Regions from separate parts of the Kitasatospora sp. NPDC086009 genome, predicted to be linked through region 2. Evidence: riboswitches for the same ligand, from Rfam matches in the RefSeq annotation. Region 2 holds a riboswitch; the other holds the start of a gene.
What was found. Region 2 has a riboswitch for glycine ahead of gcvT (glycine cleavage system aminomethyltransferase GcvT). Riboswitches for the same ligand answer to the same signal wherever they lie in the genome.
Positions count from the first base shown of each region.

Region 1: linked by a shared signal. The riboswitch ahead of gcvP (aminomethyl-transferring glycine dehydrogenase) and the one ahead of gcvT (glycine cleavage system aminomethyltransferase GcvT) in region 2 are both predicted to bind glycine.

Region 1 covers NZ_JBITSA010000015.1:12,775-27,278, reverse strand. Annotated here, with positions in the region: gene ACIF6L_RS29015 (FMN-binding negative transcriptional regulator) at 1-345, shown strand, start outside; gene ACIF6L_RS29010 (sugar porter family MFS transporter) at 471-1,883, shown strand; gene ACIF6L_RS29005 (alpha/beta fold hydrolase) at 1,997-2,698, shown strand; gene ACIF6L_RS29000 (MFS transporter) at 2,826-4,103, shown strand; gene ACIF6L_RS28995 (HAD domain-containing protein) at 4,205-4,738, shown strand; gene ACIF6L_RS28990 (CPBP family intramembrane glutamic endopeptidase) at 4,716-5,504, opposite strand; gene ACIF6L_RS28985 (glutamate--cysteine ligase) at 5,624-7,129, opposite strand; gene ACIF6L_RS28980 (hypothetical protein) at 7,498-8,070, shown strand; gene ACIF6L_RS28975 (DUF5999 family protein) at 8,422-8,613, shown strand; gene gcvP (aminomethyl-transferring glycine dehydrogenase) at 8,723-11,623, opposite strand; glycine riboswitch at 11,863-11,966, opposite strand; gene ACIF6L_RS28965 (DUF2382 domain-containing protein) at 12,190-13,464, shown strand; gene ACIF6L_RS28960 (MFS transporter) at 13,607-14,504, shown strand, end outside.
Region 2 covers NZ_JBITSA010000006.1:456,484-470,987, forward strand. Annotated here, with positions in the region: gene ACIF6L_RS18520 (MFS transporter) at 1-523, opposite strand, end outside; gene ACIF6L_RS18525 (alpha/beta hydrolase family protein) at 754-2,694, shown strand; gene ACIF6L_RS18530 (hypothetical protein) at 2,691-2,861, shown strand; gene ACIF6L_RS18535 (cytochrome P450) at 2,958-4,280, shown strand; gene ACIF6L_RS18540 (L-serine ammonia-lyase) at 4,527-5,894, opposite strand; gene glyA (serine hydroxymethyltransferase) at 6,040-7,308, opposite strand; gene gcvH (glycine cleavage system protein GcvH) at 7,449-7,826, opposite strand; gene gcvT (glycine cleavage system aminomethyltransferase GcvT) at 7,961-9,082, opposite strand; glycine riboswitch at 9,312-9,418, opposite strand; gene ACIF6L_RS18560 (enhanced serine sensitivity protein SseB C-terminal domain-containing protein) at 9,671-10,465, shown strand; gene ACIF6L_RS18565 (enhanced serine sensitivity protein SseB C-terminal domain-containing protein) at 10,612-11,553, shown strand; gene ACIF6L_RS18570 (ABC transporter permease) at 12,234-13,223, shown strand; gene ACIF6L_RS18575 (ABC transporter substrate-binding protein) at 13,279-14,504, shown strand, end outside.

The sequences.
Region 1 (14,504 bases), on a different contig from region 2:
ACGCCGACCAGCTACTACGCCTCCGTCCAGTTCCTCTGCACGGCCGAGATCGTCGAGGACGCGGCCGGCAAGGCGGCGATCCTCAACCGGCAGCTGGCGCACTTCCAGCCGGAGACCCCGGACACCCGGGTGGCCCCGGGCGAGGCGCCCTTCGGCCCGCTCCTGTCAGGCCTGTGCGGGCTGCGGCTGACGGTCCGGATGGTGCGCGCCAAGTTCAAGTACGACGACAAGAAGGGCGCGGCGGAGCAGCGGGCCGTCGCCGACCGGCTGGCCGAACGCGACCGGGGCCTGGACGCCGCCGCCCGCACCCAGCTCCTCAGGCGTAACGCGCGGCGCACGGGGTAGCAGCGCTGACGCCAAGTCACCCGATCGGCTCGATTTCGGGCGAAGCCGGGACGCCGCTGATCGAATGTGTGACGAATCCTGCCCCCTCGGCTGTGCCGGCGGGCCCGTCCACCCGGGGAGCGCGCGTGTCCACAGCCACATCCCGTCCGGCCTCCGGTGAGGCGCATCTCGGACACGTCGTCTTCATCTCGGCGGCGGCCGCGATGGGCGGCTTCCTGTTCGGCTACGACAGCGCGGTGATCAACGGTGCGGTGACCGGCATCCAGAAGCACTTCGCGGTCGGCAACGGCGAGACCGCCTTCGTGGTGGCCATCGCCCTGCTCGGCTCGGCCGGCGGGGCGGTGATCGCCGGCCGGCTCGCCGACCAGTTCGGCCGGGTCCGCACCATGCTGCTGGCCGCCACGCTGTTCGCGATCAGCGGCATCGGCTCGATGTTCCCGCCGAGCATCCAGGTGCTGGCCACCTGGCGGGTGGTCGGCGGCGTCGCGATCGGCATCGCCTCGGTGATCGCCCCGACCTACATCGCGGAGGTCGCGCCCACCGCCTACCGCGGCCGGCTGGCGTCCTTCCAGCAGATGGCGATCGTGCTCGGCATCACCGTCTCCCAGCTCGCCAACTGGGCCCTCAACCAGGCCGCCGGCGGCGACTCCACCGGCCACCTGGGCGGCATCCAGGCCTGGCAGTGGATGCTCGGCGTCGAGACCGTCCCGGCCCTCGTCTACGGGCTGATGGCGCTGGCCATCCCGGAGTCGCCGCGCTACCTGATCGCCGACCGCCGCGAGGCGCAGGCCCGCAAGGTGCTGCTGGAGGTGGAGGGCGAGGGGGTCGACCTCGACGCCCGGGTCACCGAGATCCGCGCGGTGCTGGAATCCGCCCACAAGCCCCGGGCCAGGGACCTGCTGGGCGGCCGCTTCGGGCTGCTGCCGATCGTCTGGATCGGCATCGGCGCCTCGGTGTTCCAGCAGTTCGTCGGCATCAACGTGATCTTCTACTACTCGTCCTTCCTCTGGCAGTCCGTCGGCATCAACGAGTCCAACTCGCTGCTGATCAGCCTCTCCACCTCGATCGTCAACGTGGTCGGCACGGTGGTCGCGATGGCCCTGGTCGACCGGATCGGCCGCAAGCCGCTCGCGCTGGCCGGGTCGGCCGGCATGGCGCTGGCGCTGGGCACCGCCGCCTGGGCCTTCTCCTTCCGGCACGGCACCGGCGACGCCGCCACCCTGGACGACACCTACGCCACCGTCGCGCTGGTCGCCGCGCACGTCTTCGTGTTCTGCTTCGCCTTCTCCTGGGGCGTGGTGGTCTGGGTCCTGCTCGGCGAGATGTTCCCCAACCGGATCCGGGCACTCGCCCTCTCGGTCGCCGCCTCGGCCCAGTGGATCGCCAACTGGGCGATCACCGTCAGCTTCCCCGACCTCGCGGACTGGAACCTGTCGGCGACCTACGTCATCTACGCGGCCTTCGCCCTGCTCTCGATCCCCTTCGTGGCCTTCTGCATCAAGGAGACCAAGGGCCGGGCGCTGGAGGAGATGGGCTGATCCGCCGCGCCGGCGCGGGGGCCGGCGCCGACCACGCTCCCGGCCGCCCCCGCGGCGCCGGCCCCCAGCAGCCCTCGCCGCGCCGCGCGGCCCGTCCCCACCGAGAGGAAGCCATGCCTGAGCAGGGCGGCTCCCGGCAGAACGTCACCTTCCCGAGCAACGGCCGCCAGGCCCACGGCTATCTGGCCCGGCCCGAGCGGGGCGTCGGCCCCGGCCTGGTGGTGGTGCAGGAGTGGTGGGGGCTCACCTCCCACGTGGCCGCGATGGCGGACCGCTTCGCCGCCGAGGGGTTCACCGTCCTCGCCCCCGACCTGTTCGGCGGCGCGACCGCCCACGACAGTGCCGAGGCAGCCCGCCTGAAGCGCGAACTCCCGGTCGAGCGGGCGGTGGTGGACCTGCGCGGCGCGGTCGGGTACCTGCTCGGCCTGGACGGCGTGGTCGGCGACGCGGTCGGCGTGGTCGGGTTCTGCATGGGCGGCGGCTTCGCGCTGCTGCTGGCCGCCGCCGAGGGCGACCGGGTGGCCGCCGTGGTGCCGTTCTACGGGCTGCCACCCGATCCGGACTTCGACTACCGGGGCCTCACCGCCCACGTGCTGGGGCACTACGCCGAGCACGACCGGTCGATCCCGATGGCCGCCGTCGACGAGGCGGCGATCCGGATCGGCGAGGCGACCGACGTCCGGCCCGAGATCCACTTCTATCCGGCCGGGCACGCCTTCATGAACGACGAGAACCGCCCCGGCTCCTACGACCCGCTCCAGGCCCGGACGGCCTGGCGGCGCACCCTCAGCTTCCTCCGGGGCCACCTCGGCTGAGCGCGCCCGCCGGTGAGGCACGCGGCGCCCCGGCCGCGTGCCGTGAGGCCCGCACGCCCCCCTCGGCCCCCGCCGTAAGGCCCGAAACCCGGTGGACAGCTGTCACGTCCCCCGGCATAGTCACCAGGTGCAGAGCCAACCCCCTCCCCCGCACCGGCGCCGCTTCCCCTGGGCCGGCCGCAACTTCCGCATCCAGACCGCCGCCACCGTGGTCAGCGGCGTCGGCAACGCCGGAGCCCCGATCGCCACCGCCTTCGCGGTGATGGCGAGCGGCGGCTCCACCGCCGAGGTCGGCTACGTCACCGCCGCCCGGCTGGTCCCGGTCGTCCTGCTGCTGATGATCGGCGGCGCCCTCGCCGACCGTCTGCCGCGCCACCACGTCATGGTCGCCGCCAACCTGTTCAGCGCCGTCTCCCAGGCGGTCCTGGCCGCGCTGGTCCTGGCCGGCCAGGCGCAGCTCTGGCAGCTGATGCTGCTCTCCGCGGCGGGCGGCGCCGGGCACGCCTTCTACGCCCCCGCCTCCGAGGGCATGATCATGCAGAGCGTGGCCGCGGAGCACGCCGGCCGGGCGTTCTCGGTCTTCCGGCTGGCGCTGAACTCCGCCCAGATCGGCGGCATGGCGCTCGGCGGCGCCCTCACCGCCGCCGTCGGCCCGGGCTGGGTGCTCGCGGTGGACGCCGGCTGCTTCCTGGTCGCCGCCGCCCTGCGGTTCTTCCTGGAGGCCGAGGCCGCCGCCCCCGCCGCGGCCGGCGGCGGCATGCTGCGCGACCTGCGCGAGGGCTGGCAGGAGTTCGCCTCCCGCCGCTGGCTCTGGGTGATCGTGCTCCAGTTCGCCGTGCTGATGGCCTGCATCACCGCCGTGGACGCGGTGTACGGGCCGATCGTCGCCGAGCAACGACTGGGCGGCGCCGGCGACTGGGGGCTGGCGCTCGCCGCGCACGGGATCGGCCTGGTGGTGACCGGCCTGCTGATGGTCCGCTGGCAGCCCCGCCGGATCCTGCTGATCGGCAACTGGGGCGTCTTCCTCTTCGGCCTGCCGGCGCTGGCCCTCGCGCTGGCCGCGCCGCTGCCGGTACTCGTCGCGGCGATGTTCCTGTCCGGCGCCGGGGTCACCGTGTTCGGCGTCAACTGGATGGTCGCCCTGCAGCAGGAGATTCCCGCCGAGATGTTCTCCCGGGTCTCCGCCTACGACCAGCTGGGCTCGCTCTCGCTGGCCCCGGTCGGCACCGCGCTGGCCGGGCCGGCCGCGGTCGGGCTGGGCCTGACCGGCGCGCTCTGGGCCTGTGCGGCGCTCTGCCTGCTGCTCAGCGCCCTCGTCCTGCTGGAGCCGCAGGTCCGCCGGCTCTCCCGGCGCTCCGCTCCGGCCTCGGTCGCGCGGCCCGTCGAGCCCGCCACCGTCGGCTGAGCGCCCCCGCGCCCCCCGCGCGCGCCCTCCGCCGGGCAACCACCGGCGTACGCCACTCGTCCGACCGGATGACAGAGACGTCTTGACCTGGGGGGCGCCCGGTGCCGAAGCCACTGCTGTTCCTGGATGTCGACGGGGTGCTCAACCCCGTCTGCCCGAGACCCGAGGCCGGGTTCGACGCGCACACCCTGCTCGGCTACAGCGTCCTGCTCTCCGCCCGGCACGGCGAGTGGCTGCGTGAACTGGCCGACACCTACGAACTGGTCTGGGCCACCACGTGGGAGGAGGAGGCCAACACCCACATCGCCCCGGCGATCGGGCTGCCCCGGCTGCCGGTGGTCCGCTTCGCCGGCTACGTCCCGCAGCCCGGCGACCCGCGGGTACCGCTGATGGAGCTGTTCTCCGCACACAAGTGGGCCCCCCTGCTGCGGTACGCCGCCGGCCGGCCGTTCGCCTGGACGGACGACGTCATCCCGCCCCGCCTGGTCCGCAACGCCATCTGGCGCCGTGACCGCCTCCTGCTGCCCATCGACCCGGGCCAGGGCCTGGAGCGCCGGCACGTGGACCGGCTGCTGGCCCGCCCGCCGCGCCCCCTGGCCGTCCGCCCGGCGGTCAGCCGGTGGGCAGCCAGCTGACGTGGCCGGCCAGCAGCGCGTACCCGACGAAGGCCACCGTGTCGATCAGCGCGTGCGCCGCCACCAGGGGCATCACCCGCCCCCAGCGCCGGTACAGCAGGCAGAACACCGCGCCCATCACCATGTTCCCGACCAGCCCGCCCACCCCCTGGTACAGGTGGTACGAACCCCGCAGCACCGAGCCGGCCACCAGCGCGGCCGGCCACGACCAGCCCAGTTGCCCGAGCCGGCGCAGCAGGTAGCCGAGGACGACGACCTCCTCCAGGATGGCGTTCTGCCAGGCGGAGGCGACCAGCACCGGGATCCGCCACCAGACGTCGGGCAGCCCGGACGGCGCCACCGTCAGGTTGTAGCCGGCCGCCTGCGAGCCCAGGTAGAGCACCAGCCCGGTGCCGCCGATCGCGGCCGCGACGGCGGCGCCCCGGCCGAGGTCGCGCAGCTTCTGCCCGAGGTCGAACCCGAGCACCCGCAGCGAGGTGCCCTCGCGCACCAGCAGGTAGCCGACCAGCACCACCGGCATCAGCCCGCGCGCGATGTAGTAGACCTGCCAGGCGAGGTCCAGCCAGGGGCGGCCGGGCGCCCGTGAGGAGTTCAGGGTGGCGACCTGCTGGCCGAGCTGGAGCGTCTCGGTCAGCGAGCCCGTGAAGCTGATCAGCGCGCCGACGCCGCTGGCCCCGAGGGAGAGGCCGAGGACGATCAGCAGTTCCACGCCGAGCAGCCGGCGCGTGGGCCGCGCGGTCTCCGGTTGGGTCGGGGCGGTGGTCACGGGGTGCTCCAGCGGTCCGGCGTCGCTCCGGCCGTCGGCCGACGGCCGGAGCGGTCATCCTTCCACAGGGCACTCCCCGTCAGGGCCGCGGAGTGCCCCCGCCACGGGGCCGCCGGGCCCTACCCCACCGGCCAGGTGTGCACGGGCTCGCCGGCCCGCATGTACTCGATGTAGCGCCGGGTCATCGCGGCGAGCGCGGCCGGGCGGTCCATCCCGAACTGCTCGCGCAGCCGGTGGAAGGTGGCGCTCTGCCAGGAGGCGCCGTTCACCCGGCGCAGGCAGCGCTGCTCGATGATGCCGAGGTAGCGGTCCCGGTCGGCCGGCTCCACGCCCCACTCGTCCAGCCCCTGGTAGGCCATCGGCAGCAGCTCGTTCAGCACCAGGTCGACCGCGGGAACGGTGGCCAGGCCCCCGCCGCGCCCGGCCCGGCCCTGCCGCGGCCACTGGAACACGGCGTCGACGCCGTACCGGGCGGCCTGCCGGAAGTTCTCGTCGGCCCGCTCGAACGGCAGCCTGCTCCAGATCGGCCGCGACTGCTCCGCGAGCACCCGGACGAGCCCGTAGTAGAAGGCCGCGTTGGCCAGCGTGTCGGCGACGGTCGGACCGGCCGGCAGCGCGCGGTTCTCCACCCGCAGGTGCGGCACGCCGCCACTGACGTCGTACACCGGGCGGTTCCACCGGTAGATGGTGCCGTTGTGCAGCCGCATCTCGGCCAGCCGCGGCACGCCGCCGGAGGCCAGCACCTTCACCGGGTCCTCGTCGTCGCAGATCGGCAGCAGCGCCGGGAAGTACCGCAGGTTCTCCTCGAACAGGTCGGACGCCGAGTCCACCCAGCGCTCGCCGAACCAGGTGATCGGCCGTACGCCCTGCGCCTTGAGTTCGGCCGAACGGGTGTCGCAGGCCTGCTGGAAGAGCACCGGCCTGGTCTCCCGCCACAGCTCCCGTCCGAACAGGAACGGCGAGTTGGCGCCGAGCGCCAGTTGCGGGCCGCAGATCGCCTGGGCCGCGTTCCAGACCGAGGAGAACCGCTCGGGGGTGACCTGGAGGTGCAGTTGCAACGAGGTCGCGGCGGCCTCGGCGACCATGGTGATCGACTCCAGCTGGAGGTGCTCGACGCCCTCGATGTCCAGCGTGATGTCCTCCCCCCGGGCGGCCAGGATCTGGTCGCTGAGCAGGCTGTACCGCTGGTTGTGGGACATCGCGTCCAGCCCGGTGTGATCGTGCTCCAGGGTCGGCAGGATGCCGACCATCACGATCCGCGCGCCGGCCTCGGCGGCCCGCCGGTCGGCGTAGCGCAGCCCGGTGTCGATCTCCTCGCGCAGCTCCTCGAAGACGTGGCCGGCGAGCCGGTGCGGGGCGATGTTGACCTCGATGTTGAACTGGCCCAGCTCGGTCTGGAAGTCACTGGAGCCGATCGAGCTGAGCACCTGCGCGTTGCGCATCACCGGCAGGCCCTGCTCGTCGGCCAGATTGAGCTCGATCTCCAGCCCCATCACGGCGCGGGGCCGGTCGAAGCGGTCCTCTCGCAGCATCCGCTCCAGCGCGTCCTGGCAGGACTGGAGCTTGCGCCGGTAAAGCTGCCGGTCCGACAGGTCCGCGCGCGTCGCCACGACCTTCTCGCCCATGGTCCCCTCCTCCTGAGCGGCCGGCCGACCGACCGTGCAAGCATCATGCCCACCCCGAAGATCGATACCCGATCGCTTCGACCGGCTTGCAATGCAAGGGAACTGATGGTCTTTCAGCACATCCGTCGACTTGCCCGGCGCCACCGCCTGTGATAAACAGGTCACCCTGTGCACCTGTTCGATAGAATTCGCACTGCGCCCAAGGCCGGCCCGCTGTCGATCCGAACACCCTCGTCGACGGCAGCGGCGGCGCCCGCACCGCGATCATGCACAACCGGACACGGCCAGGTTCCGTCACCGACGACACACCGCGCCATGCCGGTATGCCGCACTCGCACGCCGATCTCGCACGGAGAGGCGACCCCGCCATGACTCTGCAGACTCCCCAGCCCCCGCCCAGCGCCCTGCGCGCGGTCCTCGCCGCGCTCGACTCGGAGACCGCGCTGCGCCAGCCCGCCGCCGCCGCGCTGCGTCATCCGACCGGCCCGCTGCTGCCCGCGCATCCGCTCGCGGTCCACGTCCTGGACGGGCCCCGTCCCGAGCTCGCCGCCGCCCGGCGGACGGGCTGGCGGTTCCTGATCAAGGACGGCGCCGAGGTCGCGGCCGCGGCCGAGGTGGTCCAGGGCGTCGAGGGCCACGTCTTCTCCCACTTCACCGCCGGGCCGTACCTGGACTCCACCGTCCGGGCACTGCGCCAGGCCTGGCAGCTCGCCCAGACCTCGCGGACCCGACGGCAGCCCCGGCTGCTCACCTTTCCGGGCCAGTACGCCACCGCGCTCTGGCTGCACAGCCCGGACGCCGGCCCCGACGCGGACCAGCTGATCCCACTGGCCCCGGCCCCGCTCGGCGTCACCGCGCACCGCGCCTACCCGGCGGCGGACCTGCTGCCCGTCCTCACCCGCGCCCCGCTCGCCAGGCCACTGCTGCTCGGCTCCTCCTGAACGCTCCCCCGTCACCCCCGCGCCACCCGTACCCACCCGGACGGGTCATAGGGCATGGCCGAATCGAGTCAGCCGCCCCTTGACCCGTCCGGCGCTCATTCACGTCTGCTGCCACCTGAACGGGTGATCTCTGCCCGGTAGTTGTGGCGCATGTCACGAAATTGCTGCGCGATCGCCCCGGGATGCCGACACTGGGAACCAGCGTGGAAGGACCCCCTGTCCTACCCACTTGAGCGCCGGTCCACACCTGGCCCGGCGCCGGACAGGATCCGACTACCGCGGCGGCTCCCGCCGGTCACCCGGCGGCGCCGCACCACGGGGAGGATCGCCAAGCGAAGCGAGGGTACGCGTATGTGCCAGCACCGTCCTGAGTGCCCGTCGGCGGAGTCCGAGGACCGCGAGGCGGCCGTACCGGTGGCCTGCCACCCGGAGCAGGGCTGGAGCCTGCTCTGCAACGGCGTCCTGGTCTTCGAGGACACCGGCGAACTGCTGCCCGACGGCCGGGTGATCGCCCCGCGCCGCCCCGTCGCACACGCCGCCTGACCGGCCGGCGGCGGGGTCGGCCGCCGAGCGGCACCGACGACGCAGGACAACGGGCAGGGCCCCGGCGGAGAAGACTCCGCCGGGGCCCTGCCGTACCGCGTCAGTCGGCTCAGGAGCCGTACTCGTCCAGCGGCGGGCAGGAGCAGACCAGGTTGCGGTCGCCGTACGCGCCGTCGATCCGGCTGACCGGCGGCCAGTACTTGTCCGCCGGGTTCACGCCCGCCGGGAAGACGGCCTCCTGGCGCGAGTAGCCGTGCGCCCAGTCACCGGCCAGCGCGCCCGCGGTGTGCGGGGCGTTGCGCAGCGGGTTGTCCTCGGCCGGCCACGCGCCCGAGCCGACCTTGTCGATCTCGGCCCGGATCTCGATCATCGCGTCGCAGAAGCGGTCGATCTCGTGCAGGTCCTCGGACTCGGTCGGCTCGATCATCAGGGTGCCGGCCACCGGGAAGGACATCGTCGGCGCGTGGAACCCGTAGTCGATCAGGCGCTTGGCGATGTCGTCCACCGTCACGCCGGTCTCCTTGGTGAGCGGGCGCAGGTCGATGATGCACTCGTGCGCGACCAGGCCGCCGGGACCGGTGTAGAGCACCGGGAAGTGCGGGGCCAGGCGCTTGGCGATGTAGTTGGCGTTCAGCACCGCCACCTGGGTGGCCCGCTTGAGGCCCTCCCCGCCCATCAGCCGGACGTACGCCCAGGAGATCGGCAGGATGGCCGCCGAGCCCCACGGGGCGGCCGAGATCGGGCCGACGCCGGTGGCCGGGCCCGCCTCGGACTGCAGCGGGTGGTTCGGCAGGTACGGCGCCAGGTGCGCGCGCACCGCCACCGGGCCGACGCCCGGGCCGCCGCCGCCGTGCGGGATGCAGAAGGTCTTGTGCAGGTTCAGGTGCGAGACGTCCGCGCCGAACTTGCCCGGCTTGGCGAGGCCGACCAGGGCGTTCAGGTTGGCGCCGTCCACGTAGACCTGGCCGCCGGCCTCGTGCACCAGGGCGCAGATGTCGGTGATCTGGGTCTCGTACACGCCGTGGGTGGACGGGTAGGTGACCATCAGCACCGCGAGGTTGTCGCGGTGCTGCTCGATCTTCGCCCGGAGGTCCTCGACGTCCACGTCGCCGTCGACCAGGGTCTTGACCACGACCACGCGCATACCGGCCATCACGGCGGAGGCCGCGTTGGTGCCGTGCGCGGAGGACGGGATCAGGCAGACGTCGCGCTGCACGTCACCGTTGGCGTGGTGGTAGGCGCGGACGGCCAGCAGACCGGCCAGCTCGCCCTGCGAGCCGGCGTTCGGCTGGATCGAGACGGCGTCGTAGCCGGTGACCTCGACCAGCTGCTGCTCCAGCTGGCGGATCAGGGTGAGGTAGCCCTGGGCCTGGTCGATCGGCGCGAACGGGTGCAGCTGGCCGAACTCCGGCCAGGTCACCGGCTCCATCTCGGTGGTCGCGTTGAGCTTCATGGTGCAGGAGCCCAGCGGGATCATGCCGCGGTCCAGCGCGTAGTCGCGGTCCGACAGGCGGCGCAGGTAGCGCAGCATGGCGGTCTCCGAGCGGTGGCTGTGGAAGACCGGGTGGGTCAGGTACTCGTCCTCGCGCAGCAGCGCGGCCGGCAGCGCCTCGGCGCTCTCCGGGGTCTCGACGCCCTCGACGCCGAACGCGGCCCAGACGCCCGCCAGGTGCTCGCGGGTGGTGGTCTCGTCGGTGGAGACCGAGATCCGGTCCTCGCCGTCCTGGTACACGTTGATGCCGTGGGCGCGGGCGGCCTCGGCGATCGCGGCGGCGCGGCCGGGGACGACCGCGGTGACGGTGTCGAAGAACTCGCCGTGCAGCAGCTCGACGCCGCCGGCCCGCAGGCCCTCGGCGAGGGCGGCGGCGTAGCGGTGGGTGCGGCGGGCGATGTCGGCCAGGCCGTCCGGGCCGTGGTACACGGCGTACATCGAGGCCATCACGGCCAGCAGCACCTGGGCGGTGCAGATGTTGCTGGTGGCCTTCTCGCGGCGGATGTGCTGCTCGCGGGTCTGCAGGGCCAGCCGGTAGGCGCGGTTGCCGTCGGCGTCGACGGAGACGCCGACCAGGCGGCCGGGCAGCGAGCGGGCGTACTCGGCGCGCACCGAGAGGTAGCCGGCGTGCGGGCCGCCGAAGCCCATCGGCACGCCGAAGCGCTGCGAGGTGCCGCAGGCGATGTCGGCGCCGAGCGAGCCCGGGGACTTCAGCAGGGTCAGCGCCAGCAGGTCGGCGGCGACGGCGACGATCGCACCGAGGCCGTGGGCCTGCTCGATCACCGGGGCGAGGTCGCGGACCACACCGGTCGCGCCGGGGTACTGGAGCAGCACGCCGAAGACGCCGCGCTCGGCGACCTCGGCCGGGATGCCGGCGGAGAGGTCGGCGACGACGACCTCGACGCCGGTCGGCTCGGCGCGGGTCCGGATCACCGCGACGGTCTGCGGCAGGGTCTCGACGTCGACCAGGAAGACGCCGCCCTTGACCTTGGTGACACGGCGGGCCAGGGACATCGCCTCGGCGGCCGCGGTGCCCTCGTCCAGCAGCGAGGAGCCGGAGGTGGGCAGACCGGTGAGGTCGGAGACCACGGTCTGGAAGTTGAGCAGCGCCTCCAGACGGCCCTGCGAGATCTCCGGCTGGTACGGCGTGTACGCGGTGTACCAGGCCGGGTTCTCCAGGACGTTGCGCAGGATCACCGGCGGGGTGAAGGTGCCGTAGTAGCCCAGGCCGATCATCGGCTGGAGGACGGTGTTGCGACCGGCCAGCTCGCGCAGCTCGGCGAGGACCTGGGCCTCGCTGCGGCCGGCGGGCAGGTCCAGCCCGGTGATGGAGCGGATCGCCTCGGGCACGGCGGTGGCGGCGAGCTCGTCCAGCGAGCCGTAGCCCACCTGGGCCAGCATCTTCTCCTGCGCGGCGACGTCGGGGCCGATGTGGCGGTTCTCGAAGGGGCTGGCCTGCTCGAGCTCGGTGAGGGTCACGGGGGTGGTGGTGCGTCCCGCGTTCGGCTGGGCGTTCATGGTGGTCGAGGCCTCCTGGTCACGGACCGGCGGGGGTACGCACGCCGGGCGGCACCGCCGCTGCGGACGACAGCGGACAGGCCTGGGGCGGACGGACCCGACAGGCCTCCCCCTCTGTCATCGGGACCTGAGAGCTTCACCCGCGCGAGGCGCTGTGGCGCCCCGCCGGCTTGCACCGTCGGTGAGGGTGGTGCCGCCGGCTCCCTCGCCGGCAGTCCTGCCCTGCTTTCCAGAGTGACCTATCCCACACGGTACGGATGCCTGAGAGATTCCGGGGAGGAGTTGCTCCTTCGGCGCCCCGACCAGCGACTTCCGCTCTCGGGGACTCTCCCGAGCGGGCTCGGCGGTCGCGCCCAGGGTACCAGCGGCAGGCGCCTCGATCACGGGTGCGTCCTGGCACGTGAACAGCCGGTCCGTGACCCGGACGGCGCAGCACCGGGCCCGTCCGGCCGCACCCCGGTCGCGCCGGTCCGGTTCATGGCTTTTGGTGTGAAGTGGCGGATGGGACGGGCGGGCCGGCCGCCGGCCTGCGGGCGTTCCGCAGGCGCAACGCACTGGAGGAAAGAGTGCAGACCGATATCGACCCCCGGGACCTCATCGGCCACAAGGCGGTCGACCGCAACGGAGACAAGATCGGCACGGTCGACGAGGTGTACCTCGACGACGCCACCGGGCAGCCCGAATGGGCGGCCGTCCGGACCGGCATCTTCGGCCGGGACGCCTTCGTCCCCCTGACCACGAGCGAGTTCTCCGGCGACGAACTGCGGGTGCCCTACGACAAGTCCCTGGTGAAGGAGTCACCGGACTTCGGCGTGGGCCAGCACCTCTCACCCGCCCAGGAGCTCCAGCTCTACCGCTACTACGGGCTGGACACCCAGGTGGACGGCCGGCCGTCCACCGGCGACGGCTCCGGCTCCGAGCCGGCCGACCTCGACTTCGGCAGCGTGCCGGCCGCCGCCCCGGCGGCAGCGGCGGGCACCGCCGCGGTGGCGGGCGTCGCCGCGGCGAAGCCCGCCGACCAGTCGGCCTCGGCGAAGCCGCTCGCCTTCCATTCGGCCGACAGCATGGCCCCGCCCCTCACCGTCCCCCCGGCCGCCGACCTCGGCAAGCCGTCCGAACCTGCTACGGAGCCCAACGTGCGGACCCTCGACACCACCGCGCCCGCCACCACCCCGTCGGCGCCCGTCGCACCGGAGCAGCGCCCGCCGGCGGCCCCGCTCGTCACGGGCGGCCCCGACGGCGCCGAGGTGGCGGCCCCCCGGGCCGCCACCTCCGGTACCCCGGCGCCCGACCGCGCGGGCGCGGCCTCGTCGGCGCCGAACGCTCCGGTGGAGATCACCTGCCGTGAGGAACGACTGGACATCACCACCGAGTGGCATGTCGTGGGCACCGCGAAGCTGCGCAAGTACGTGACCAGCGAGGCGGTGGAGCGCCGGGTGCCGGTGGTCCGCGAGCGGGTCCGGGTGGAGCGGACGCCGGTCGGCGAGGCGGAGCGGGCCTCGTTGAGCGACAAGGACATCGCCGAGGCGGTGGAGGAGGTCACGCTGCGCGAGGAGCGGCCGGTGGTCCGCAAGTACCTCGCGCCGATCGAGCGGGTCCGCCTGGTCGTCGAGCGCTACACCGACGAGGAGGTGATCCGGGACGAGCTGCGGCGCGAGCACGTCGAGGTCCACGACAACACCGCGGCCGCCCCGACCCCGGGCCCCTCGTCCAACCACGCCCCGTCCGCCACTCCCGACGGCGCCGGCGGGCGCCCGGGCGGCGGCGAACACGCGGGCGCCGGCGGGCACTTGGGCGCTGGCGAGCCGTCCCGGCCGGCCCCGCTGAGGCCGCTCGCCTGACGGTCCGCCCCAGGGACCCCGAACCTCCACGGTCCGGGGTCCTTCGACTTTGCCAAAGCTTCACCGATCGATATTTGACACACTGAAGTATCTCCCGGCATGGTTGCTTCAGTTCATTCACTATGTACGGGAGGAAGCAACCGTGAGTGAGGCACCACAGCCCACCACCGCGGCCGAGAAGCAGAGCAGCGCCCGGGTCCTGCCGGCCCTCATCCTGGCGATGCTGTCGTTCAGCGTGGTGCAGACCGCGGTCGTTCCGATCCTGCCCTCGCTGGCCAAGGAGCTCGACGTCTCGGGCTCCAGCATCACCTGGCTGATGACGGCCAACCTGCTCTCGGCCGCCGTGCTGACCCCCCTGCTGGGCCGCTTCGGCGACCTGCGCGGTCGCAAGCCGATGCTGCTGATCTCGCTGGCCGGTCTCGTCGCGGGCTCGGCGCTCGCCGTCAGCACCCACTCCTTCACCTGGCTGGTCGTCGCCCGCGTCCTCCAGGGCGCCGGCGGTGGCGTGCTGCCGCTGGCCATCAGCATCGTCCGCGACGAGCTGCCGAAGCAGAAGGTCACCGGTGGCGTCGCCGCCATCAGCGCCTCGATGGGCGTCGGCAGCGGCCTCGGCCTGGTCGCCACCGGCCTGCTGCTGGAGCACTGGAGCTACAAGTCGATCTTCTGGATGGGCCTGTTCTTCGGCCTGCTCGCGGTCGCCCTGGTCGCCTTCCGGGTGCCCAGCGACCCGGTGACCGACAAGGAGGGCGGCGCCGACCCGCTCGGCGCGATCACCCTGGCCGGCTGGCTCTCCGCCCTGCTGGTCGCGGTCAGCCAGGGCAACACCTGGGGCTGGACCTCCACCAAGACGCTCGGCCTGTTCGCCGTCGCCGCCGTGATCGCCCTGATCTGGGGCGTCATCGAGGTCAAGGTCAAGCACCCGCTGGTCGACATGAAGATGATGTCCCGCCCGGCCGTCGCCTTCACCAACCTGGCCGGCCTGCTGATCGGCTTCGGCATGTACGGCTCGTTCATGGTGATCAGCAACTTCGCCCAGACCC
Region 2 (14,504 bases):
CGAACGCCGAGCCGTTCTGCACACCTGCCAGCGCGCTGTTCGCGCGGGCCAGGGAGCGGGCGTGCGGGCTCAGCAGTTCCATCGCCAGCACCCGCTGTGCCGCGTGGTACGGAACGGCCAGCGCCCCGAGCGCCGTGACGATCGCCACGATGACGGCCAGATTGAGCGCGCCCAGGGTCTGCAGCAGCGGGATCAGCGCCACCACCGGAGCGCGGGCGAGATCGGAGACGACCATGGTCCGGCGGGCGCCCAGGCGCTGGATGACCTCTCCGCCCGCGAAGCCGAGCAGCGCCATGGGCAGCACCTGGGCCGCGAAGACCAGGCCCGCCCTGGTGGCCGAGCCGGTGCTCTCCAGCACCAGCCAGGGCAGCGCGAGCATGGTCATCTGGGTGCCCAGCGCCGTCACCGCGCCCGCGACATAGACCGCCGTCAGCGCACGGCTCGGCCTGCCACCCGCTGTGCCGTTCGGCGCTCCGCCGGGTGGGACGGGGGCTGCGTCGGGCCGGGTCGCCGCGATCGTCATCGGGTCGCCCCTCTCTCCTCGGTGGGTCCGGGCCATGTGGTCGCCCAGCACCCTGTCGCCCGCCCACCGTCCGGTGCCAGGGAAGGACCGGCAGCAGCCCACTGTCGGCGCCGCTGCGCCTTCTTCCCTGCCACGCAGCCCGCCCGACCGGCAGTGTGATGGCCGTCGGAGCCCACCACAGCCAAGGCCACCGGCGGCGGAAGCGGACACCGACGAAGGGGGGGACGGCGATGAGCGGCGGTATCGGAACGGCGGTGCACGTCCCGTCCTTCGCCGCCCGCGACGGACGGCGAGCGGTCGAGACCCGGTATGTGGACGGTCTCCCGCAGATCGTGGCCTGGGACCTGACGACGGATCAGCGCCGCCAGGCGACCACCGCACCGCTGGGTGTGGAGACCGCCGCCATCGAGCCGGACGGCCACGGCCTGTGGTGGTTCGACGCCGCTCCCGGCGGTCAAGGCCGCTGGCTGCGCGGGCCGTTCGAGGGCGGGCACCCGCGCCCGGCGCTCGACGGCGTACCCGCCGGGCGGATGCACGGCCTGGCCTTCGACCCCCGCGGCGGCCTCGCCGCCGTCGGCGTCGGGGTCGCGGACCGCTCGCGGCACTACCTCGGCCGACCGGGCGAGCGCGCCCGCCTGGTGGCCGAGGAGCCCGGCTATGCGGCAGTGGTGGGCCTGGCCCCCGGCGGCGGACTGCTGGCCACCGCGGGGTGCCCGGCCGGACCGGCCGCGGTCCGGCTGTGGTCACCGGCCTCCGGCGTTCTCGTGGACGCCATCCCCGGCGCAGCGGGGGACGGCGACGGCGGCGCGGTGTGGGCGCTGGGCTTCCGCCCGGACCTCACCACCGCACGACCGGAACTGCTGCTCGTCCTCGAACGCGCGGGCCGCTACACCCTGGCCTTCTGGCGGCAGGGCGAGGGGATCCGTACGCACGGTCCCGGCTCCGCCCTCGACTTCGATACGGAGATCACCGCCTGCTGGTACGGGCCCGGCCGCACGGCGCTGGTCCAGCAGGACCGGGCGGGACGCAGCCGCCTGCTCCGCGCCGACCTCGACCGCGGTACGACGACGGTGCTTCCCACGCCCGAGGGCACGATCATCGACTTCTCCTGCGCACCCGACCGCACGGTCCACTGCCTGTGGAGCCGCGACGGCGAACCGCCCCGGCCACTGATCTGCCACCCGGAAAGCCCGGAAAGCCCGGAAAGCGCGGAGCACCCGGAACCCCCGGAACGTTCCGGCCGCTCCGGCCACGCCGGCCGCTCCACGACGGCGTCACGCGGCACGGCGCCCGGCGGACCGACCGGATCCAGGCGCCGCGAGCTCTGGACACGCCGGCCGTACGGGCAGATCCACAGCTTCGTGGCCACCCCGCCCGGCGGCAGGGCGGGCCGCCGCCCCTGGCCGACGGTCTTCCTCGTCCACGGCGGACCCCACACCCACGACCGGGACGCCTATGACGCCCGGACCGAGGCCCTGGTCCGGGCCGGATTCGCCGTGGTGCGCACCAACTACCGCGGCTCGACGGGCTACGGCCCCCGCTGGCGGGACGACTTCGGCCACCGGGTCGGCCTCGCCCAGCTCGAAGACCTCGCCGCGGTGCGCGGCCACCTCATCGACGCGGGAGTCTCGGAGCCGGGCCGTACCGGCCTGTGCGGCTACTCCTGGGGCGGCTATCTGACGCTGCTGGCGATGGGCGTCCAGCCCCGGCTGTGGGACGTCGGGCTGGCCGTCGCCCCGGTGGCCGACTACACGGCGGCGTACCGGGCGACGACGCCGGCGCTGCGGGAGGTCGACGACCGCCTCTTCGGCGGCACCCCCGAGCAGGTGCCGCACCGCTATCGCGCGGCCTGCCCGATGACCTATGTGGGCCGCGTACGCGGCCCGCTCTTCCTCGCCGCCTCGGCGGACGACGAGAAGTGCCCTCCGGAACAGATCGAGCGCTATCTCGCCGCGCTGCGGCGCCGCGACGTCCCGCATCGCGTCCGGTGGCTCGGCGGCGGACACGACGTGGGCCGTGACCCAGCCGGACACGCCGCCGCCTGGGCCGCCATGGTGCGCTACGCCGACGACACGCTGCGCGCCTCCCCCAGAACCGCCGACCGCCGCGACATCGGGCGGACCGGCTCGCACCACCCCGTCCACCACACCGAAGAAAGGTCAACCCCATGAAGCGTCACGGACTGCGCGTCGACCCCATCAGCGCCACCGAGCGGGAGCGCGGGATCATCATTCCGCCGGACCACCAGCTCACCCTGGACAAGGCGGTCCCGGTCCGGCCGAACGGCCAGGCGCGGACCTGCACCACCACCCGCACGGAGAAGAACGCGGAGAAGTAGTCGCCTCTGCAGCGAGCCCCAGCAGCGCCGCAGCGGGGTGCCATGCCCGGCACCCCGCCGCGGCGCCGGCCGTGCCGGTGAGGACAGGAGAACATCATGACCACAGCTACGGCAGCGACGGCAGCACCCCGGACGAACGGTCCCCGGCCGGAGAAGCACCGGCCGGACAAGCACCAGCCGGACAAGCCCGAGACGACGGAACCGCGCCAGAACCCGCCGACGTTCCTCAGCGACCCGTACCCGACCCTGGCCAGGATGCGGCAATCGGCCCCGGTCTCCGTGCTGCACAGCGACGGCGGCCTGCGACTGTGGATCATCCCGCGCTACGACGATGTCCGGGCCGCGCTCTTCGACCCCCGCTTCGCGCAGGACGTGCGGCGCGCCCAGGCCCTGGCCGACAGCCGGATCGAGGGCGTCAACCTGGGCTCCGAGATCACCCATATGCTCAGCAGCGATCCGCCCGACCACACCCGCCTCCGCCGCGTGGTCCAGGCGGCGTTCAGCCGCAAGCGCGTCGAGGCGATGCGGCCGATGGTCGAGCGCATCACCCTCGAACTCCTCGACGGGCTGGACGCGGCAGCCGCGCGCCACACGACCCGCACCACCACCGCCACGGTGGACCTGGTACGTGACTTCGCCTTCCCGCTGCCGATCCTCGTCGTCTGCGAACTGCTCGGCTTCCCGCCCGAGGACCGCGACCTCTACCGGAAGTGGTCGACCGCCATCGTCACCCAGGAGGGCGACCACGCCGCGTTCCAACAAGCCGTCCAGGAGATGGGCTCGTACGTCCTGGCCATCGCCGACCGGCGTATCCGCCGCAATGACCGTCCCGCCGATCTGCTCACCGAGCTGCTGGAAGCCCGCGAGCGCGGAGAGCTGACGGACGACGAGATCGTGGGCATGGTCGCCCTGCTGCTGATCGGCGGGCATGAGACCACCGTGAACCTGCTGGGCACCTCCTGCCTCGCGCTGCTGCGCGATCCCGGCCAGGCCGCCTGGCTGCGCGCCGATCTCACCCGGATGCCCAGGGCCGTCGAGGAGTTCCTGCGCTACGACTCCCCCATCTGCATGGCCACCACCCGCTTCACCACCGAGCCGGTGGACGTCGGCGGGGTGGAGATCCCGCAGGACGAGTTCGTGCTGCTGTCCCTCGGCGCGGCCAACCGCGACCCGGCGCGCTTCCAGGACCCCGACCGCCTCATCCTCGACCGCCGGGACGCCGGCCATCTCGCCTTCGGCGGTGGCATCCACCGCTGCCTCGGGGCCCTGCTCGGCAAGCTGGAGACCGAGATCGCGCTCACCGCGCTCCTCGCCCGCTTCCCCGGAACGACCCTGGCCTGCCAGGAGCGCGACCTGCGCTGGCGCGACACGATGATGCTGCGCGGCTTGGAGGCGCTGCCCCTCACCCTGCGCCGCTGACCCCCCCGACCCGGTGCGCGGGAGGAGGCCTACCGGGGCAAGCGGGAGGCCGCGGTACGCCAGGCGCCGACTCCGTCCGCCGCGAGACCGGAAATCCCTGGTCGGCATGGTGCGGACCAGGGATTTGCCAGGGAGTCCTCAGGGAGGTCAGAGCTCTCCGAGGGGCCTTTCAGGCACTTCGGGCCGTGTGCGCAGAGAGGGGCCTGGCAGCTCTGACGGAGAAATCATGCAGGTCAGCACACTTGCCTAGCACTCGATGACGTTGACGGCGAGGCCGCCGCGCGAGGTCTCCTTGTACTTGATCTTCATGTCGGCGCCGGTCTCCTTCATGGTCTTGATCGCCTTGTCGAGGGAGACGTGGTGGCGGCCGTCGCCGCGCAGGGCCATCCGGGCGGCGGTGACGGCCTTGACCGAGGCCATGCCGTTGCGCTCGATGCAGGGGATCTGGACCAGGCCGCCGACCGGGTCGCAGGTGAGGCCCAGGTTGTGCTCGATGCCGATCTCGGCGGCGTTCTCGACCTGCTCGGGGGAACCGCCGAGGACCTCGGCGAGGCCGCCGGCCGCCATCGAGCAGGCGGAGCCGACCTCGCCCTGGCAGCCGACCTCGGCGCCGGAGATCGAGGCGTTCTCCTTGAAGAGCATGCCGATCGCACCGGCGGCGAGCAGGAAGCGGACGATGCCGTCCTCGTCCGCGCCCGGGATGAAGTTCAGGTAGTAGTGCAGCACGGCGGGGATGATCCCGGCCGCGCCGTTGGTGGGCGCGGTGACGACCCGGCGGCCGGAGGCGTTCTCCTCGTTGACGGCCATCGCGTAGAGGGTCACCCACTCCATGGCGTTGGCCGGGCCGATGCCCTCGGCGCGCAGCGCGCGGGCGCCCGAGGCGGCGCGGCGGCGCACCTTGAGGCCGCCGGGGAGGATGCCCTCGCGGGACATCCCGGCCCGCACGCACTCCTGCATGACGCGCCAGATCTCCAGCAGCCCGGCCCGGATCTCCTCCTCGCTGCGCCAGGCCTTCTCGTTCTCCAGCATCAGGCCGGAGATGGACAGGCCGGTCTCGCGGCTGAGGCGGAGCAGCTCGTCGCCGGTGCGGAAGGGGTACTTCAGCACGGTGTCGTCCGGCTTCACGCGGTCCGCGCCCAGCGCGTCCTCGTCGACGACGAAGCCGCCGCCGACCGAGTAGTAGGTCTTCTCCAGCAGCAGGCCGCCGTCGGCGTCGAAGGCCCAGAGGGTCATCCCGTTGGCGTGGTACGGCAGCGAGCGGCGCCGGTGCAGGATCAGCTGGGTGCCCGGGTCGAAGTCGATCGGGTGGGCGCCGAGCAGGTCGAGCCGCTTCTCGGCGGTGATCCGCTCGACGTCCCGGTCGGCCTGGTCGACGTCGACCGTGCGGGGGGAGTTGCCCTCCAGGCCCAGCAGGACGGCCTTCGGGGTGCCGTGGCCGTGGCCGGTGGCGCCCAGCGAGCCGAAGAGCTCGGCGCGGACGCTCGCCACCCCGGTCAGCAGGTCCTCGGACTTCAGGCGGCGGGCGAACATCCGGGCGGCGCGCATCGGGCCGACGGTGTGGGAACTCGACGGGCCGATGCCGATGGAGAAGAGGTCGAAGACGCTGATGGCCACGGAGGACGTCCTTGTCTGGTCTCGTGGAAGGACTTGCAGGCGGGGTGCTGACACGGAACGGGGCACCGCGCGCACTGTCCAGTGTGCGCGGTGCCCCGGAATCCCAGGTGACCAGGCGAGGTGAGCCCGGTCACCCGTGTCCGAACTACAGGTTCGGGTAGAGCGGGTACTTCTCGGCGAGGGCGGTGACCCGGGCCTTCAGCGCGGTGGCGACGGTCTCGTCGAAGGCGGGCTTCAGCGCCTCGGCGATGATGTCGGCGACCTCGCGGAAGTCCTCGGCCTGGAAGCCGCGGGTGGCCAGGGCCGGGGTGCCGATCCGCAGGCCGGAGGTGACCATCGGCGGGCGCGGGTCGTTCGGGATGGCGTTGCGGTTGACCGTGATGCCGACCTCGTGCAGCCGGTCCTCGGCCTGCTGGCCGTCGAGCTGGCTGTTGCGCAGGTCGACCAGGACCAGGTGGACGTCGGTGCCGCCGGACAGCACCGAGGCGCCGGCCTCGGCGACGTCGGCCTGCAGCAGGCGCTCGGCCAGGATCCGGGCGCCGTCCAGGGTGCGCTGCTGGCGCTCCTTGAACTCCTCGGAGGCGGCGACCTTGAAGGCGACGGCCTTGCCGGCGATCACGTGCTCCAGCGGGCCGCCCTGCTGGCCGGGGAAGACCGCGGAGTTGATCTTCTTGGCCCACTCGGCCTTGGAGAGGATGACGCCGCCGCGCGGGCCGCCCAGGGTCTTGTGCGTGGTGGTGGTGACCACGTCCGCGTACGGCACCGGGTTGGGGTGCAGGCCCGCGGCGACCAGACCGGCGAAGTGCGCCATGTCGACCATCAGCAGGGCGCCGACCTCGTCGGCGATCCGGCGGAACGCGGCGAAGTCCAGCTGACGGGGGTAGGCGGACCAGCCGGCGATGATCAGCTTCGGCTGGTGCTCCTTGGCGAGGCGCTCGACCTCGGCCATGTCGACCTGGCCGGTCTTGTCGTCCACGTGGTACGCGGCGACGTTGTAGAGCTTGCCGGAGAAGTTGATCTTCATGCCGTGGGTCAGGTGACCGCCGTGGGCCAGGCTCAGACCCAGGATGGTGTCGCCCGGCTGGATCAGCGCGAACATCGCGGCGGCGTTGGCCTGCGCGCCGGAGTGCGGCTGGACGTTGGCGTGCTCGGCGCCGAACAGGGCCTTGATCCGGTCGATCGCGATCTGCTCGACCACGTCGACGTGCTCGCAGCCACCGTAGTAGCGGCGGCCCGGGTAGCCCTCGGCGTACTTGTTGGTCAGCACCGAGCCCTGGGCCTCCATGACCGCCACCGGGGCGAAGTTCTCGGAGGCGATCATTTCCAGGGTGGTCTGCTGGCGGTGCAGCTCGGCGTCGACCGCGGCGGCGATCTCCGGGTCGAGCGAGTGCAGGGACTGGTTGAGAACCGTCATGGTGTGGTCTTCCCAGGGAGGAGAGAAGGAGGTGCCGCGCCTGGCACGCCCCACGGAAGGGTGGCGGCGGGCGACCGGAGGGCGGAGGAGGCCCGGTGGCCGGGGCGGCCGCCGCACTGCGGCCACCCCGAACGGCCGGCTCAGGCCGGGTTGGTCAGGGCGTTGTACTCGTCGGCGCTGAGCAGCTCGTCGGTCGACTCGACGCGCACCTTGAACAGCCAGCCACCCTCGAACGGGGCGCTGTTGACCAGGGAGTTGTCGTCCAGGACGTCCTGGTTGACCTCGGTGATCTCGCCGGTGACCGGCGAGTACAGGTCGCTGACCGACTTGGTGGACTCCAGCTCGCCGCAGGTCTCACCGGCGGTCACGGTCTCGCCGACCTCGGGCAGCTGCACGTAGACGATGTCACCGAGCGCGTCGGCGGCGTGGGCGGTGATGCCGACCGTGGAGACACCGTCCTCGACGGCGGTCAGCCACTCGTGCTCCTTGGTGTACTGCAGGTGCTGGGGGTTGCTCATGGCGTCATTCTCCAGGATGGGAAGCGGGTACGACGAAGCGGGCCGCCGGACGGACGGCTTCGACGTGGATCTTCGGGGTGGTCAGGCCCGGGCGGGCGCGCTCGTGAGGCCTCGGCGGGCGCGCCCGAGGGGCGTCAGCGGGCGCGCTTGTAGAACGGCAGCGCCACGACCTGCACCGGCTCGTGCTTGCCGCGCACGTCCACCGCGACGGTGGTGCCCGGGGCGGCGTGCGCCGCGTCCACGTAGGCGATCGCGATCGGCTTGCCCAGCGTGGGGGAGGGCGCGCCCGAGGTGATCCGGCCGATCGGCTCGCCGTCGGCGGTCACCACGGTGTACTCGGCGCGCGGCACGCGCTTGCCCTCGGAGACCAGGCCGACCAGCACCCGCGGCGGGTTGGCCTCGGCCGCGGCGGCGGCCTGCTCCAGGGCCTTGCGGCCGACGAACGCGCCCTCGTTGGTGGTCTTGTCGAAGCGGACCACCCGGCCGAGGCCGGCGTCGAAGGGGGTCAGGTCGGTGGAGAGCTCGTGCCCGTAGAGCGGCATGCCGGCCTCCAGGCGCAGCGTGTCGCGGCAGGAGAGGCCGCAGGGGACGAGGCCGCGGCCGGTGCCGGCCTCGGTCAGCGCCGTCCAGATGTGCGCGGCGTCGCCCGGGTTGCAGAAGATCTCGAAGCCGTCCTCGCCGGTGTAACCGGTGCGGGCGAGCAGCACGTCGCGGCCGGCCACCTGGGCCGGGAGGATCGCGTAGTACTTCAGGCCGGGCAGGTCGGCCTCGGTGGTGTCGGCCAGGATCGCGGTGGACTCCGGGCCCTGGACGGCGATCAGCGAGTAGGTGTCGCGGTCGTCGGTGACGACGGCGTCGTAGCCCTTGGCGCGGGCGATCAGCTCGTCCAGCACCAGCTGGGCGTTGGAGGCGTTGGCGACGACCAGGAAGGCGTCCTCGCGCAGGCGGTAGACGATCAGGTCGTCCAGGATGCCGCCGTCCTCGGCGCAGATCATGGTGTAGCGGGCCCGCAGCTCGCCGAGCGCGGAGACGAAGCCGACCAGCGCGTGGTCCAGCATCGCGCCGGCCTGCGGGCCGGTCACGGTGATCTCGCCCATGTGGGAGAGGTCGAACAGACCGGCCTTGGTGCGGACGGCGAGGTGCTCCTCGCGCTCGCTGCCGTAACGCAGCGGCATGTCCCAGCCGGCGAAGTCGGTCATGGTCGCGCCGAGGGCGCGGTGCAGCGCGTCGAGCGCGGTGAGGCGGAGGGACGACATGGCCTGGAACTCCTCGGTCTGGGCACTCAGGTGTGCGCACGCCGGACCGGACCCGCTCGGGGACCGAGCCTGCGCGCGGGCATGCGGCGGCTGGGTCTCCCCATCTGTCGTCGAACCTGAGAGCTTCACCGCACGCGGGCCCGCAGCGCTTCACAGCTAACAGGACAGCATGGCGGCTTGCACCGTGGGTGGGCGCGCGACAGGGCCGTGCGCCGCTTTCCAGATGTGCCTAACCCGTGCGGTAGGGGGGCCTGAGAGATTCCGGGGAGGACTTGCTCCTTCGGCGCCGGCTGTACCGCCTCTCGGGGGTACTCCGGACTCTCCCGCGCGGGTTCGAGCGGCCGGTATGGAGTTGAGGTTCTCGGCGGGGAACACCCGCAGACGCGGACATCATGGCACGTCCCGGCGGAAGACGGGAGAGGGGCCCCGGGCCCGGCCCCGCCCGGCGGGCCCGGCCCGCACCCGCCACCGCTAGCCCACCGGTACCGCCCCGGCCCCGTACCGACCGGTACCGGCGCGCACCGCGGCCCCGGCCGCGGGCCCGCTAGGCTGCTCGGCGTCGGCGGACAGAGGACGGTACAGCGGCGGATGGGGTACCCGGTGGAGCAGCAGCAGGGGTGGGGCGGCCCGGAGGCGGCGCCGCCCGGCGGTGGATGGCCCGCGAACGAGCTGGAGCAGGTGCTCACGGCCGCGCTCGGCGATCCCGGCGCGACCCCCCGGGTGTTCGAGGTGCTCGCCCGCAGCCAGGTGTGGATCCCGCTGCCGGCCGGCGGCGACCCGCAGGGCCAGGCCCTGGACCTGCCGACCATCGAGCTGGCCGGCGACCCCTACGTCCCGGTCTTCTCCTCGCAGGAGGTGCTCCTCCAGCAGGCGCCCGGGATGGCCTTCGCGATCGCGCCGGTCTGGGAGTTCGCCCGCGGGCTGCCGCTGGGCGTGGGCATCGCGGTGAACCCGGAGGCGCCGGTGGGCATCCCGGTGCCGCCGCAGGGCGTCGCCGAGCTGCGGCGCGGGCCGCGCGAGGACCGCTGGGACGCCCCGGAGGCACCGACCGGCGGCCGGGTGGCGCTGCGCGAACCGGTGCCGGGCGAGGACCCGGAGGCCTTCCTGGCCGCCTGCCGGTACGAGCTCTCGGGCCTGCCCGGCGTCCTGACCGCCAGGCGGGCGCTGGCCAGCGTGGAGGGCGAGCCGACGGTGATGTTCGTCGGCGTCCAGCTCGATCCGGCGGCCCCGGCCGAACCGGCCGCCGTGAACGAGGCCCTGGGCCGTGCGCTGGGAACCGCGCCGCTGCCCGGCGGCGTCCACCTCGTACTGCTCGACCTCGCGGAGGACCCCGTGGTCGAGTGGCTGCTCAACCGGGTCCAGCCGTTCTACGCACGGATGTGACGCGTTCCTCCTCGCCCGGCACCGGGCCGGAGGCCACCGCCGGGCACGTCGGCGTGGCGGTGGCGGGTGGCGCCCCATAGGGTGCCTGCAGATGACCGCCGGGCCGGCGGCAGGTGAGAGAAGAAGAGGCGCAGCGAGGTGGGCGCATGAGTGCGGGAGCGGTAGCGGGCGGTGCACCGGGGCCCTGGGGCCAGGTACCCGCCGGGCGCCCCGGCGCGGATCCGAGAGCGCTGGAGCACGCCCTGCGCGAGGTCGCGCCGGAACGCTGGGAGGCGTACGAGGCACTGCTGCACGCGCTGGCCGCGGGGCAGGTCTGGATGCTGCTCTGGCACGGTACGCCGGGCAGTCCGGACGCCCAGTACGGGAACATGGAGATCAGCGGTCACGGCTACGCGCCGGCCGTCACCTCGCCCGAGCAGCTGGCGGCGTCCGGCTGGGCGCGGGCGCACGAGGTGATCTCGGGGCGCGAGATCGCCGCCTCGCTCTATCGCACCCGCTGGGGCCTCTGGCTGAACCCGCACGCCCCCGGCGGCGGCGTCGGGGTGCCCTGGGCGGACCTGCGCCGGATCGCGGCCGGCCTGGACCGGCTGCCGGCCGGGCCGCTGAAGCTGAGCGAACCACAGGTGCAGGCCCAGCAGTTCTTCGCGCTGCTGGAGCGGCAGGCGGTCGAGGTGCGGGCGGTCAAGGCGTTGCGCCGGGCCTGGGTGCAGCCCTCCGTGGGCGAACCGTACCTGGCCATCGGACTTGAGCTGTACGAGAGTTCGCCGCCCACGGTGGAGGCCGTCCGGGCGCTGATGCAGCGCGCGATCGCGGTCGCGCCGGAGGGGCTCGCGGTCTCCACCGTCGCCATGGGGGACGAGTACGACCCGGTGGCGCTCTGGATGCGGGCCAACGCGCGGCCGTTCTACGACCGCGAGGCGGGCGGCCACGGCCGCTCGCAGGCCGCGCCGTACCCGCCGGTGCCGCCGCCGCCCTACGCCTCGCAGGCGGGCCCGGCGTACGGCTACGGCGCCCAGGCGCCCGGCCCGGTGTGGCCGGGGCAGCAGCCGCCGCCGCAGCAGCCCTGGCCCGGCTACCCGGGGCGCTGACGCCCGCACGGTCGACGCGGCGGGCGCCGCGGTGCCCGCGCCGCACGCCGGGCGTTCCGCCGCCCGTGTCGGGGCTCCGGGCATTCGGGCGCCGGTACCGCACGCCGGGCATTCCGGCGCCCGCACCGCAACTCCGGGCAGACCTGGTGTTCGTGTCCCAACTACGGGCACTTCGGACACCTGTCGCAAGCACGGATGTTCGGGTGTTCTCGGCGCGGTAACGGGTAGTCCGGGTGTATGCACCCAAAGCCCTCCACCAGGACCGACATGACGATCCGTCATGTCGGTCCCGGCATTTCCGGTCGGATTTCCGGCTGGTTCGGTGCAGCCCCTTGACATGCATGTAACAGCTGTGTGAAGAGGGATATGCCGAAGATCCAGAGGTGCATGCCGACAGATCACAGTTGGGCATCTCTCGGTTGTCAGGGCTGGCGCAAGCCAGTTCGGATGGCAGAGAGTTCTGCGCAACGCACCGCGCGTACTGGGTGCCCCACGAGGGTGAACGCGCTGGCGGACCGCTTGAGCCTCGCGACGCCCATCCCGCGCGGCCGCAGTACCCGAGCACGTCGCACCGCTGAACACCCGCACCTGAACCTCCGCACGTCCGCACCAGCCGTACCGCCGAACCGGCGACCGGCACCCGTGGGCCGGCCACCGTCGGCGAGGGGACCGAACTGACCATGACCGCACCCATCAAGACCGCCGGGAACACGCCGGAGGCAGCCGCCGCCGCGAGCCCGGCCACGAAGATCGAGGGCCGCTCGCTCGGCCGGATCGCCTGGACCCGTTTCAAACGGGACAAGGCCGCCGTCGCCGGCGCCGTCGTGGTGATCCTGCTCGTCCTGCTGGCCGTGCTGGCCAAGCCGATCGAGTCGATGTTCGGCCTGGACCCCGACGCCCTCAACCAGGACCTCCTGGACGCCAACCTCGGTGGTCTGCCGTTCGGCGACTGGGGCGGCATGAGCCTCGACCACCCGCTCGGCGTGGACCCGCTGCAGGGCCGTGACCTGCTCTCCCGGGTCATCGAGGGCTCCTGGGTCTCGCTGCTCGTCGCCTTCGGGGCGACGCTGCTCTCCAACACCCTCGGCACCGTGCTCGGCGTGATGGCCGGCTACTACGGCGGCTGGGTGGACGCCCTGATCAGCCGGGTGATGGACGTCTTCCTGGCGTTCCCGCTGCTGCTCTTCGCCATCGCGATCTCCGCCTCGCTCCAGGGCGGCGCGTTCGGCCTGCACGGCCTCCCGCTGCACATCGGCGTGCTGATCTTCGTGATCGGCTTCTTCAACTGGCCCTACATGGGCCGGATCGTGCGCGGCCAGACCCTCTCACTGCGTGAGCGCGAGTTCGTCTACGCGGCCCGCAGCCTGGGCGCCCGGGGGCCGTTCATCCTGTTCAAGGAGCTGCTGCCCAACCTGGTCGGTCCGATCCTGGTCTACTCGACCCTGCTGATCCCGACCAACATCCTCTTCGAGGCGGGCCTCAGCTTCCTCGGCGTCGGCATCCAGGCCCCGCAGGCCTCCTGGGGCGGGATGCTCAACGACGCGATCAAGTACTACCAGGTGGACCCCCAGTACATGGTGGTCCCCGGTATGGCGATCTTCCTCACGGTGCTCGCCTTCAACCTGCTCGGCGACGGGCTGCGTGACGCCCTCGATCCCAAGAGCAACTGACATCCCGTCAGGACCCTCCGATCCGCCACCACTTCCTCAAGGGGTTGATCTCACCATGCGTAGGTCCCGTACCGTCGGACTGACCGCAGTGGCCGCCGCCGCTGTCCTGGTCGTCACCGGGTGTACCTCCGGTTCATCCAAGAGCGGGGGCGACTCGTCGTCCTCCGCCGCGTCCGGCGGCGGCGCCGACGCGGCCACCAAGGGCATCGTCAACGCCTCGGACAAGAAGGGCGGGACGGTCACCTACGAGATGAAGGGCACGCCGGACTCGCTCGACCCCGGCAACACGTACTACGCCTACATCTACAACTTCTCGCGCCTGTACGGGCGTCCGCTGACCACCTTCGCGCCGGGCCCCGGCGACGAGGGCAACAAGCTCGTCCCGGACCTCGCCGAGTCCATGGGCCAGCCCAGCGCGGACGGCCTGACCTGGACGTACAAGCTGCGCGCCGGCCTGAAGTACGAGGACGGCAGCGCGATCACGTCCAAGGACGTGAAGTACGCGGTGGAGCGCTCCAACTTCGCGCCGGACGTGTTCTCCAACGGTCCGACGTACTTCAAGGACCTCCTGGTCGACAACCCGACCCCGTACGCGGGCCCGTACAAGGACGCGGCCGGCGACCTCAAGTCCATCGAGACGCCGGACGACCTGACCGTCGTCTTCCACCTGAAGCACGCCTTCGCGGACTTCGACTACCTGGTCTCGGCCCCGCAGACCGTCCCGGTCCCCAAGGACAAGGACAAGGGCGCCGACTACGTCAAGCACCCGATGGCCTCGGGCTCCTACAAGTTCGAGTCCTACGAGGACGGCAAGCAGCTCACCCTGGTGCCGAACACCAGCTGGGACGCGAGCACCGACACGATCCGCAAGCAGCTCGCGGACAAGATCGTGCTCAAGATGAACATCGAGCAGTCCACCATCGACAAGGACCTGCTGGCCGGCAACGCCCAGGTGGACCTCGTCGGCGGCGGCGTCGACCCGCAGACCCAGGCGCAGATCCTGCAGAACCCGAAGCTGAAGGCCAAGACGGACAACGCCTACGGCGGCCGCCTGGTCTACACCGCGATCGACAGCCAGGTCGCGCCGTTCGACAACGTCGAGTGCCGCAAGGCCGTGCAGTACGCGATCGACAAGGTCTCGGTGCAGACCGCGGTCGGCGGCCCGATCCGCGGCCAGATCGCCAACTCCGTCCTGCCGGCGGACATCCCCGGTCACCAGGACATCAACCTGTACGAGACCAAGGACAACAAGGGCGACGAGGCCAAGGCCAAGGAAGCCCT